2 regions of the Paenibacillus nicotianae genome follow, and region 2 is predicted to be linked to the other one. Evidence: riboswitches for the same ligand, from Rfam matches in the RefSeq annotation. Region 2 holds a riboswitch; the other holds the start of a gene.
What was found. A riboswitch is a leader RNA that binds a small molecule or an ion and turns the genes downstream of it on or off. The one in region 2 is predicted to bind S-adenosylmethionine.
Positions count from the first base shown of each region.

Region 1: linked by a shared signal. The riboswitch ahead of ACFSGI_RS05645 (2-hydroxyacid dehydrogenase) and the one ahead of metA (homoserine O-acetyltransferase MetA) in region 2 are both predicted to bind S-adenosylmethionine.

Region 1 is NZ_JBHUGF010000010.1:308,114-312,830, forward strand. It holds gene ACFSGI_RS05635 (LacI family DNA-binding transcriptional regulator) at 1-474, shown strand, start outside; gene ACFSGI_RS05640 (molybdopterin oxidoreductase family protein) at 509-2,560, opposite strand; SAM riboswitch class I at 2,785-2,876, shown strand; gene ACFSGI_RS05645 (2-hydroxyacid dehydrogenase) at 3,135-4,163, shown strand; gene ACFSGI_RS05650 (FGGY-family carbohydrate kinase) at 4,135-4,717, shown strand, end outside.
Region 2 is NZ_JBHUGF010000010.1:2,494,792-2,499,508, forward strand. It holds gene ACFSGI_RS15125 (trans-sulfuration enzyme family protein) at 1-469, opposite strand, end outside; gene ACFSGI_RS15130 (aminotransferase class I/II-fold pyridoxal phosphate-dependent enzyme) at 476-1,666, opposite strand; gene metA (homoserine O-acetyltransferase MetA) at 1,714-2,655, opposite strand; SAM riboswitch class I at 2,794-2,927, opposite strand; gene corA (magnesium/cobalt transporter CorA) at 3,395-4,330, shown strand; gene ACFSGI_RS15145 (HAD-IA family hydrolase) at 4,502-4,717, opposite strand, start outside.

The DNA.
Region 1 (4,717 bases), 2.2 Mb from region 2:
TTATTAGATCGTGGATACACCCGCATCGGTTACTGTATCGGTCGCAAAACAAGTGCAAGCAGTCAGGAGCGGTTTCGTGCATACCAAAATACACTCCATGCCGCAGGGCTTGAAGTGTATCAAGATTGGATTTTTCCAGATTGTATCCATATGAGTGATGGAGAACAGATCGCCAAGCAGATTGCTGCTATGGAATCTCCGCCTTCTGCATTAATCGTAACAGGCGATGAAGCCGCCGCAGGCGTTATGTTAGGCGCACGTCAATATGGATTACGTATTCCAGAACAGTTAGCGATTATTGGTTATGATAACCAACCGATCTCTGCTGGATTACAACTGACAACGATTGATCAAAATTTACAAGAAATCGGTAGACAAGCGTTCTCTTTATTTTATGAACGCAGTCTGGATTCTACTATCATGCCAGTGAAACGACTTATTCCTTATACATTAATTGAACGAAAAAGTGTCTAAAAACGATGATGATAGTTGTACAATTTATTAAATACTAACTCGATTTCTTGATCACATCGACACGACCGGAAAAGAATGTCGCACCACCGCCCATATCTGCTAAGCGATCTGAAGTGAGTGCATTGACCAGATGGGTCGCTTGCTGATTGTCAGTGTCTGCCCATAGCCCCTGGCTCACTACAACACCTGGCAATACATGCTCACCTACCGTAGCAAGCAATTCGCAAGAACCGCGCTCATTCCAGACAGTTACCCAGTCGCCATCTTCAATACCGGCATTCTGTGCATCCACCGTATTCATAAATAACTTCGGTGTTTTTTCAAGACCGATATGCTTGGCATTATTCGAAAAGGTGGAATTTAAAAAATTATGATTAGGCCCCGGTACAAAAATATAAGGATGGTTACCTTGTTCATGAAGCGGTGTATAAGTAGGCAATGGTGGTAATCCATCACGCTCCATATCGGCTGAATACAGTTCGATTTTGCCACTTGGTGTAGGGAGACGATCCGGGAATATATAGGGACGGTCTGCTTTGACATATTGATGCTCGATCAGTGAATCATACGTAATATTTTTGAGTGCAGGATTAGCAGGATTATCTAGCGCCTGACGAATAAGCTGTTCATCGCTATCTTGTAATGCCTGGTCTTCATAACCCATCGCTGTAGCTAATAAACGGAATACCTCGGTATTGGATTTACTTTCGCCATAAGGAGCGACAACCGGTTGTTGAATCTGCATATAATGATGCCAGTACGAAGCGTAGAAATCTGTATTTTCAAAAGCAGATGTTGCTGGCAACACGATATCTGCGTATTTAGCAGTTTCGGTTAAAAAGAGATCATGTACCACTGTAAACAAATCGTCTCGTGCTAATCCTTGTCTTACAAGTGTCGCTTCTGGAGTGACAACGGCTGGATTAGAATTGTATACATATAGCGATTGTACAGGTTCAGCCTCTTCCAACAACACACGCCCCAATTGATTCATATTGAAAGAACGGGTATTACGATTAGCTAACAAATCTGGACGTTGTAGTGCTTCTTCATTAAAGGTGAGCTGAAATGTATTAGACTTGATAGCACCACCGCCACGTACTAGCCATTGTCCTGTAATAGCAGGTAGACAGGCAATCGTCCGTACATTCATACCGCCATTGTCATGATGTTGTAGACCATTTCCGATCCGAATCAGAGCAGGGCTAGCATCTCCATACATACGAGTCAATTGATATAGATCATCTACAGGTACGCCTGTAATCGTTGATACGGTTGCAGGATCATATTGCTTCACATGCTCACGCAATTGTTCATGTCCTACTGTATATTGCTTCATAAAATCTTCGTTTACTTTATTTTCAGCAAATAAAATATGCATCATTCCTAGAGCTAGTGCACTATCTGTTCCTGGCAAAATCGGAATAAACCAATCCGCCGATCGTCCTGTTTGATTTTTATGCACATCGATCACAATCACTTTAGCACCTTTTTTGCGAGCTTGTTGAGCTAAAGTCACCTGATGCATATTAGTGCTGACAGCATTAATCCCCCAGAAAATAAATAACTGTGTATCTACTGTATCTTCAGGATCAGTACCAATACTGCCACCCATTGTGTATTTATAACCGGCTGAACCGGCGGCTGTACAAATTGTCCGTTCGAGTAGGCTTGCACCCATACGATGGAAAAAGCGGCGATCCATGCCTTCTGCGGACAGATTGCCCATATTGCCATAAAAGCTATATGGAAGAATACTTTCAGGGCCGGAAGTAGATATTAACGTTTTCCATTTTGAAGTAATCGTGGTGATAGCTTCTTCCCATGAAATAGGCTCAAAAAGACCTTCACCTTTGGCTCCGATTCGTTTGAGTGGAGTAGTCAGGCGCTTGGTATCATAAATACGTTCTGTCATATTACGAACTTTGTTACAAATGTTGCCTTTGGTAACTGGATGGTTAGGATCTCCAGCAATTTTGATGATTTTACCTTTTTCTTTATGCACAAGCAGTCCGCACTGATCAGGACAATCCAGCGAGCAGACAGAAGGGAATATTCCATCTTGTTGATCAATATAAGTAGACATATATCATGCTCCTTTCGTAATACCAATACTGTAATGAGGGCAGAAATAGGCTTTGAATACGTTATAAACTATCATAAATCAAATTTTAGATTTAATGTTGACTTTTTTACTAGGTTTAATTAGAATAAAGAAAATTATTTCGTATTCGACAAATTTAGATGTTTTATACCTTATCGTGTCTGATATGGATTTGCAAGCTTTTTTGACAACTACATACATTGAATTTTCTATCCAGAGAGGTGGAGGGACTGGCCCTACGAAACCTCGGCAAAAACGTGCCAATTCCAGCAAGCTTGAATCGCTTGGGAGATAGGAAAGCAGGATCAATTATTGCATTATTCTGTTCGGATTATTTGAATAGCATAATGAATAGATAGCTAACCTCTTTCCTTGATATGGGAAAGAGGTTTTTGTATTTTTTCAGTATACCGAATAGAGTCTATGTAAAATCTTAACACTTACAATCATACCGCTATCGCTAGCAAACAAAGAACTCTCTCTACCATGTTACTTTCTTACTTTAAAGCTTCACTTAAATAACACTGCACCTAAGTGTACCAAAGGAGATTGAATAATGAAAATATTAATTACAGCCCCTTATCATGAGCAAGGTCGTCAACAACTAGCAGATACGTTTGGAGAAGTTATTTACCGTTGCTGGAAAGATCATGGACAAGCTTATCAAGAAGACGAATTAATCTCGTTATTACAAGAAACTGAAGCAGATGCAATTATCGCAGAATTAGATCAAATTACTGAAAAAGTAATCCAAGCAGTTCCTAAGCTTCAATTTATCGGTGTCTGCCGGGGCACGCCTTCCAATGTAAATGTACCTGTTGCTACAGATCGTCGTATTCCTGTTTTCTATACACCTGCACGTAATGCACAAGCTGTAGCTGAAATGGTAGTTGGCAGTCTGATTACCTTTTTACGCAGTATTATTCCATCCAGTCAATGGTTAGAAGCAGGAGAATGGCAAAGTGGTAGCTTAACTGCTTATCTCAAATTTAAAGGTAATGAACTGGCTGGCAAAACAGTAGGCATGGTTGGTTTTGGCGCGGTAGCTCAGCGTACAGCAGGTATTTTACGTAGCTTCCCTTGCGATATTCGTTATTACGATCCATATGTAACCAGCCCTGACCCGCGTGATCAAAAAGTATCGTTAGCCGAGTTATTTGCTACAAGCGATATTGTATCTATTCATTTACCTGTAACTGAAGATACCAAAGGATTGATCGGCACAGAATTATTGCAATCGATGAAACATGATGCGATTTTTGTAAATACAGCACGTTCAGTAGTAGTAGATCATGATGCATTAGTTGAACAGTTACAGCAGAATCAAATTCGTGGAGCGATTATAGACGTATTTGATCAAGAGCCACCGCTTCCTAAAGATTATGAACTCATTTCATTGCCTAATGTTTTGGCGATTCCACATTTGGCAGGTGCAACGTATGAAGTCGAAGACCATCATGTAGAAATTATGAATACAGCAGTTATAGATTGGTTTGAGCATCATGACACCGCAGTGAAAGTGCTCTACAATAAAGCGATTTTGGAGGATATTAACAATGACACAACAAGCGTATCTAGTCTTTGATATCGGTACCGGTAATGCTCGTGTAGCTGTTGTGGATATCAACGGTAATGTATTATCGATTGAACGAGCTGATATTTTGTATCATAATGATGATCTTTATCCAGATGCACGTCACTTTATACCGGAAGTCTTATGGGAACAGATCGCTGGACTTGCGAAGTTAGCATTATCTAACGTTCCAGATATTCATATTCTCGCTGTCACTTCAACAAGCCAGCGTCAAGGTATTGTACTGGTCGATGAAGCCGGTGAATCTTATCTTGGATTGCCGAATATTGATAACCGCGGCCGAGAGTGGGAAGAACGATATAGTGATCAACCTTCTATTTATCCGATTACAGGCAGAACGCCGTCTGCTTTATTTTCAGCAATGAAGTTAGTCGGATTACGTGAGCGTCATCTACAGCAGTATCAACGATTGAATCGCTTTACCAGTATTAGCGATTGGGTCACTTATGCGCTTAGTGGTGTGCTAAGTTACGAACCGTCTCAAGCATGTGAGACTCTTCTCTATGATGTAGAGCATAATGACTGGTCTACAGACATGTGTCATA
Region 2 (4,717 bases):
TAGGGTTCGAAGGAGTCTCCATATAGACTGCTCTTGTATTCGGACGAAGTGCATTTTTCACCTGATCCAGATCAGTCATATCTACAAAACTGATCTCAATATTCATGCGATTCAATACAGTAGTCAAAAAACGATACGTTCCTCCATATACATCTTCAGTCACAATCACATGATCACCAGCAGACAGAATCAGAAATGCGGTCGAGATCGCTGCCATTCCTGAAGCAAAAGCATATCCTTTGGCTCCTCCTTCTAGCAAAGCAATATAATCTTCCAATGCTTGACGAGTTGGATTACCTGAACGACTATAATCATGGAGTGGCGGATTAGAGATATCTTCTTGATGAAAAGTAGATGCCTGATAGATCGGTACACTCGAAGCGCCTGTTGCTTTGTCAAAAGCAGCTCCAAAATGAATTAATTTGGTATCGATTTTGCGAGAAGAGGAATGATCTGAAGAGTAAGCCATATTCGATCACACTCCTTCTACTTCAATACGTGCAACTTCCAGCGCTTGATCTAGATCAGCAATCAGATCATCAATATGCTCAATACCGACAGAAAAGCGCAACAGACGATCATCGACACCGATCGCTTCACGAATCTCGGTTGGAATATCAGCATGTGTCTGTACCGTTGGATACGTCATTAATGATTCGACTCCGCCCAGACTTTCGGCAAAAGCAATTAATTTGATACTACGCAAAATCGGTTCAATATAACGAGCATCTTTCACTTTAAATGAAAAGATTCCTGTATTACCGCTGGATTGACGATTCTGCACATCATATCCCGGATGATCTGGCAATGCTGGATAGAACACTTCAGCAATCTGTGGATGATCTACCAAATGCTTCGCCATTGCAGTAGCGTTATATTCATGACGCTCCATCCGCAATGCCAATGTTTTCATTCCGCGCATTAATTGATACGAATCGGTCGGTGATAACACTGCACCGATTGAGTTATGCAAAAATGCCATTTCAGCAGACAATTCTTCTCCTTTGGTCATAATCAGACCTGCTAGCACATCATTATGTCCACCTAGATATTTGGTCGCACTATGGATCACAATATCTGCTCCCAATTCAATCGGACGCTGGAAAAAAGGAGTCAATAGCGTATTATCCACGATCGTTAGCAACTGGTGACTTTTCGCCCAGGTAGCTACAGCTTTGATATCGGTCACCATCATCAACGGATTAGTTGGGGTCTCAATAAATACAGCTTTGGTGTTCGGTTGAACTATTTTTTCTAATGCTTCTAGGTCATTGGTATCTACATAAGAAGCCGTTACTCCAAATTTGGATAAAATGCGTTCCAAAAGACGATATGTGCCACCATACAGATCAAGCGATACGACCAGATGATCTCCCTGACCGAACAGCGCAAAAATAGTCTGTAATGCAGCCATACCGGAACTACAGGCAAATCCTGCATCTGCTGATTCTAATGCTGCTGAAGCTTGTTCTAGTACGGCGCGAGTTGGATTGGTTGTACGAATATAATCAAAGCCTGTACTTTTACCAAGAGCGGGATGACGGAAGGCGGTTGATTGATAAATCGGGAAATTAATCGCCCCTGTTACCGGTTCATTAATCGAACCGATCTGTGCCAATTTGCTTTCAATGTTAAGAGTTCGTTCGCTTGAATGATGATCCGTCATACTATAATTCCTCCTCTGAAATAACAATCAATTGGGTTGATCTCAAATTAGATACTATAATTACCTACTTCAGCTTTGGCACTTTCCAAATCATATGGTGTTTCTTGGTATACATAATAGTTGAGCCAGTTGGAAAATAATAAATTCGCATGAGCACGCCAGGTAGAAGGTGGTGTGCGAGTAGGATCATTATTTGGAAAATAATTTTTCGGCGGTGCAACATCCATTCCTTTCGCAATATCACGTTCATATTCCCATTTCAGTGACAAGGGATCGTATTCAGAATGCCCTGTTACAAAAATCTGACTGCCATCTTTGGTTGCAGCTAGATATACTCCTGCTTCTTCTGATTCTGATAAAATCTCCAATTCAGGAATTTTCGCAATATCTTCATGACGTACTTCGGTATGACGGGAATGAGGAGCAAAGTATAACTCATCAAATCCTCGTAGCAATTTTACGTTTTCTTTATTTAATGTATGTGGAAATACACCAAAACATTTTTCAGGTAAATCAACTTTGGGAACACCGAAATGATGGTACAGTCCTGCTTGTGAAGCCCAACAGATATGCATTGTTGAAGTAACATTTTTTTTACTCCAATCAAAAATCCCTTGAATCTCTTCCCAGTAGTTCACATCTTCAAAGTCCATCGTTTCTACAGGAGCGCCTGTGACGACCAGACCATCGAATCGTAGATGTTTGACTTCTTCAAATGTTTTATAAAATAAGTTCAAATATTCTGTTGATGTGTTTTTAGATGTATGGGATTGTGCATGTAACAAATAAATATCAATTTGAAGCGGGCTATTTCCCAGCAGACGTAGCAACTGCGTTTCTGTTGTTTCTTTTGTAGGCATTAAATTTAATATAGCAATCCGCAATGGACGAATATCCTGTTGAAATGCTTGACTGTCATCCATTACGAAAATATTTTCCCCAGTTAATACTTCTTTGGCAGGTAAACTATCTGGAATCTTGATTGGCATGTTTGTTCACTCCTTGAATGTGTATATTTTTTTATCATTTCAGGAGAAAGATTCATTAAGAGCATATACAAAAATGACCTTTCTCCTGATACTTGAGAAAGGTCATTTGCGATATGTTCGCGTATATAATAGACGCCTCTCTCATCTGTCAGCAGATATTAAGTCTAGGATGATCCATCAACTTATATCTCTGCAAGAATTAGCACCGTGCGGTTATACCGCCGGTTGCCGGGTTTCATCGGGCTAGTCCCTCCACCTGCTCTTGATAAGATTTGCTTATTCAATTTAAAATAACATGATTTGATACTTTTCTTATACCATAATTTATACTATTCTACTGTCTGCCGTCAAGTGCTGTGAAAAATGAGTGGGATCAAACCGATAAATAAGTTGTTGGTAACTGTATTGGTTGATTAAAAAAAGAGGTTTCTTATTTAAGCTTGAAAGGCTCTCAAGACCACGTTATACTTAACAAGTATTTGACGTTTTTTCATGGTTTTCATAAATATCTAAATCACAAAGAGGTGAATTTCAAAATGGAAGGCGACCCGAGGCCCAGTTGGCAGCAGGACGGATGGACAAATTGCAGGAAACAAACGACAACCATAGGGCACTGGAGTAACGCGCCATTATTGAAAAATCTTCTCCGTTTTTTCATAAATTATAGCGAAGCTTTGTAAACAGGTGTGCGGTTGCCGCTTCTTTCCCTGCTCATTTCATAATAAAGGGGTAGAACACAATGAAAGTTCGGCACGTTAATGCTGGAGCATTCACTCCAGTAGAAAATATTACCGACACACTGGTAGCACCTGAAGAAGGATTTTACTGGATCGATGCAGATTTGGAAGATTTGATAGAACTACAACCATTATTTATGCTTCATGATCTAGCTGTAGAAGATTGCTTGAGTGAAGAAGAACAACGTCCTAAGATCGAAATTTATGAAAGTCATTATTTTATTGTAGTGAACAGTATTCGTTTTGATAACGAAGAGATTTTTTTGCGTGCCCTGAATATTTTTCTAGGACGGCATTATATTATTACTGTCACCAAGCAGAAAATTAATGAATTGCGTGTACTCAAACCGATTCTATGGGAAGAGGAAGTTAGCCGCGCTGATAAATTTATGTATCTGTTAATTGACCTTGTTGTTGATAATTACTTCGCTGTAGGTGACCGGATCGAAGATCAAATCGAACTACTGGAAGAAAATATATTGATGCATACTAAAAAATCACATTTGAATGAAATTATTGGTTTGCGTGGCGAGATTTTATGGCTCAAACGTGTACTTGGCCCTCAGCGTGAAGTGATCAATACATTGAATAAAAAAGATCTTCGTCTGATCGATGATCAATTGCAAAAATATTTCAGTGACGTTTATGAGAATGCGGTAAAAGTATCCGAGATGTTTGATACGTTCCGCGATCTGATGGGTAACTTACGAGAAGCTTACCAGTCCAGTATCTCTAATCGTGCGAATGAAATTATGCGTGTTTTTACAGCAATCACAACGATATTTATGCCGTTGACTGTGATTACAGGTATTTATGGAATGAACTTTGAAGATATGCCCGAATTGCATTGGCGCTTCGGTTACCCGTTGGTCATCGGAATTATGATCACGTTAGGTCTAACTATGTTTTTCACTTTCCGCAAAAAAGATTGGATCTGAAACGATTAAAGCTGCCCTTATTCATCGTCATTAGATGAACAAGGACAGCTTTTTTTGATTGGTGACTTAGCGAGTTGGTCGCGCTTATGATACCAAGCGCTAGTTGTAAGATATTTTGCTGCACGAAAATCATTTTCCATTTGACTTGGTCGCGCTTATGATGCCAAGCGCTTAAGGAAGTTGCATCCAGCGGATCATGGTTTCTAGGTTTAGTCCATCTAAGCCGGGCACTGTAAAGTGAGCGCTATCGATTCGGGATAGAGAACTTACAGCGATTGTTTTCATCCCGATTTGACGAGCCGATTGAATCGACTCGGTAGAATCTTCGATAACCATTGTATGATAAGGATGAATATTTACGGAATTCGCTGCTTTGATAAATATTTC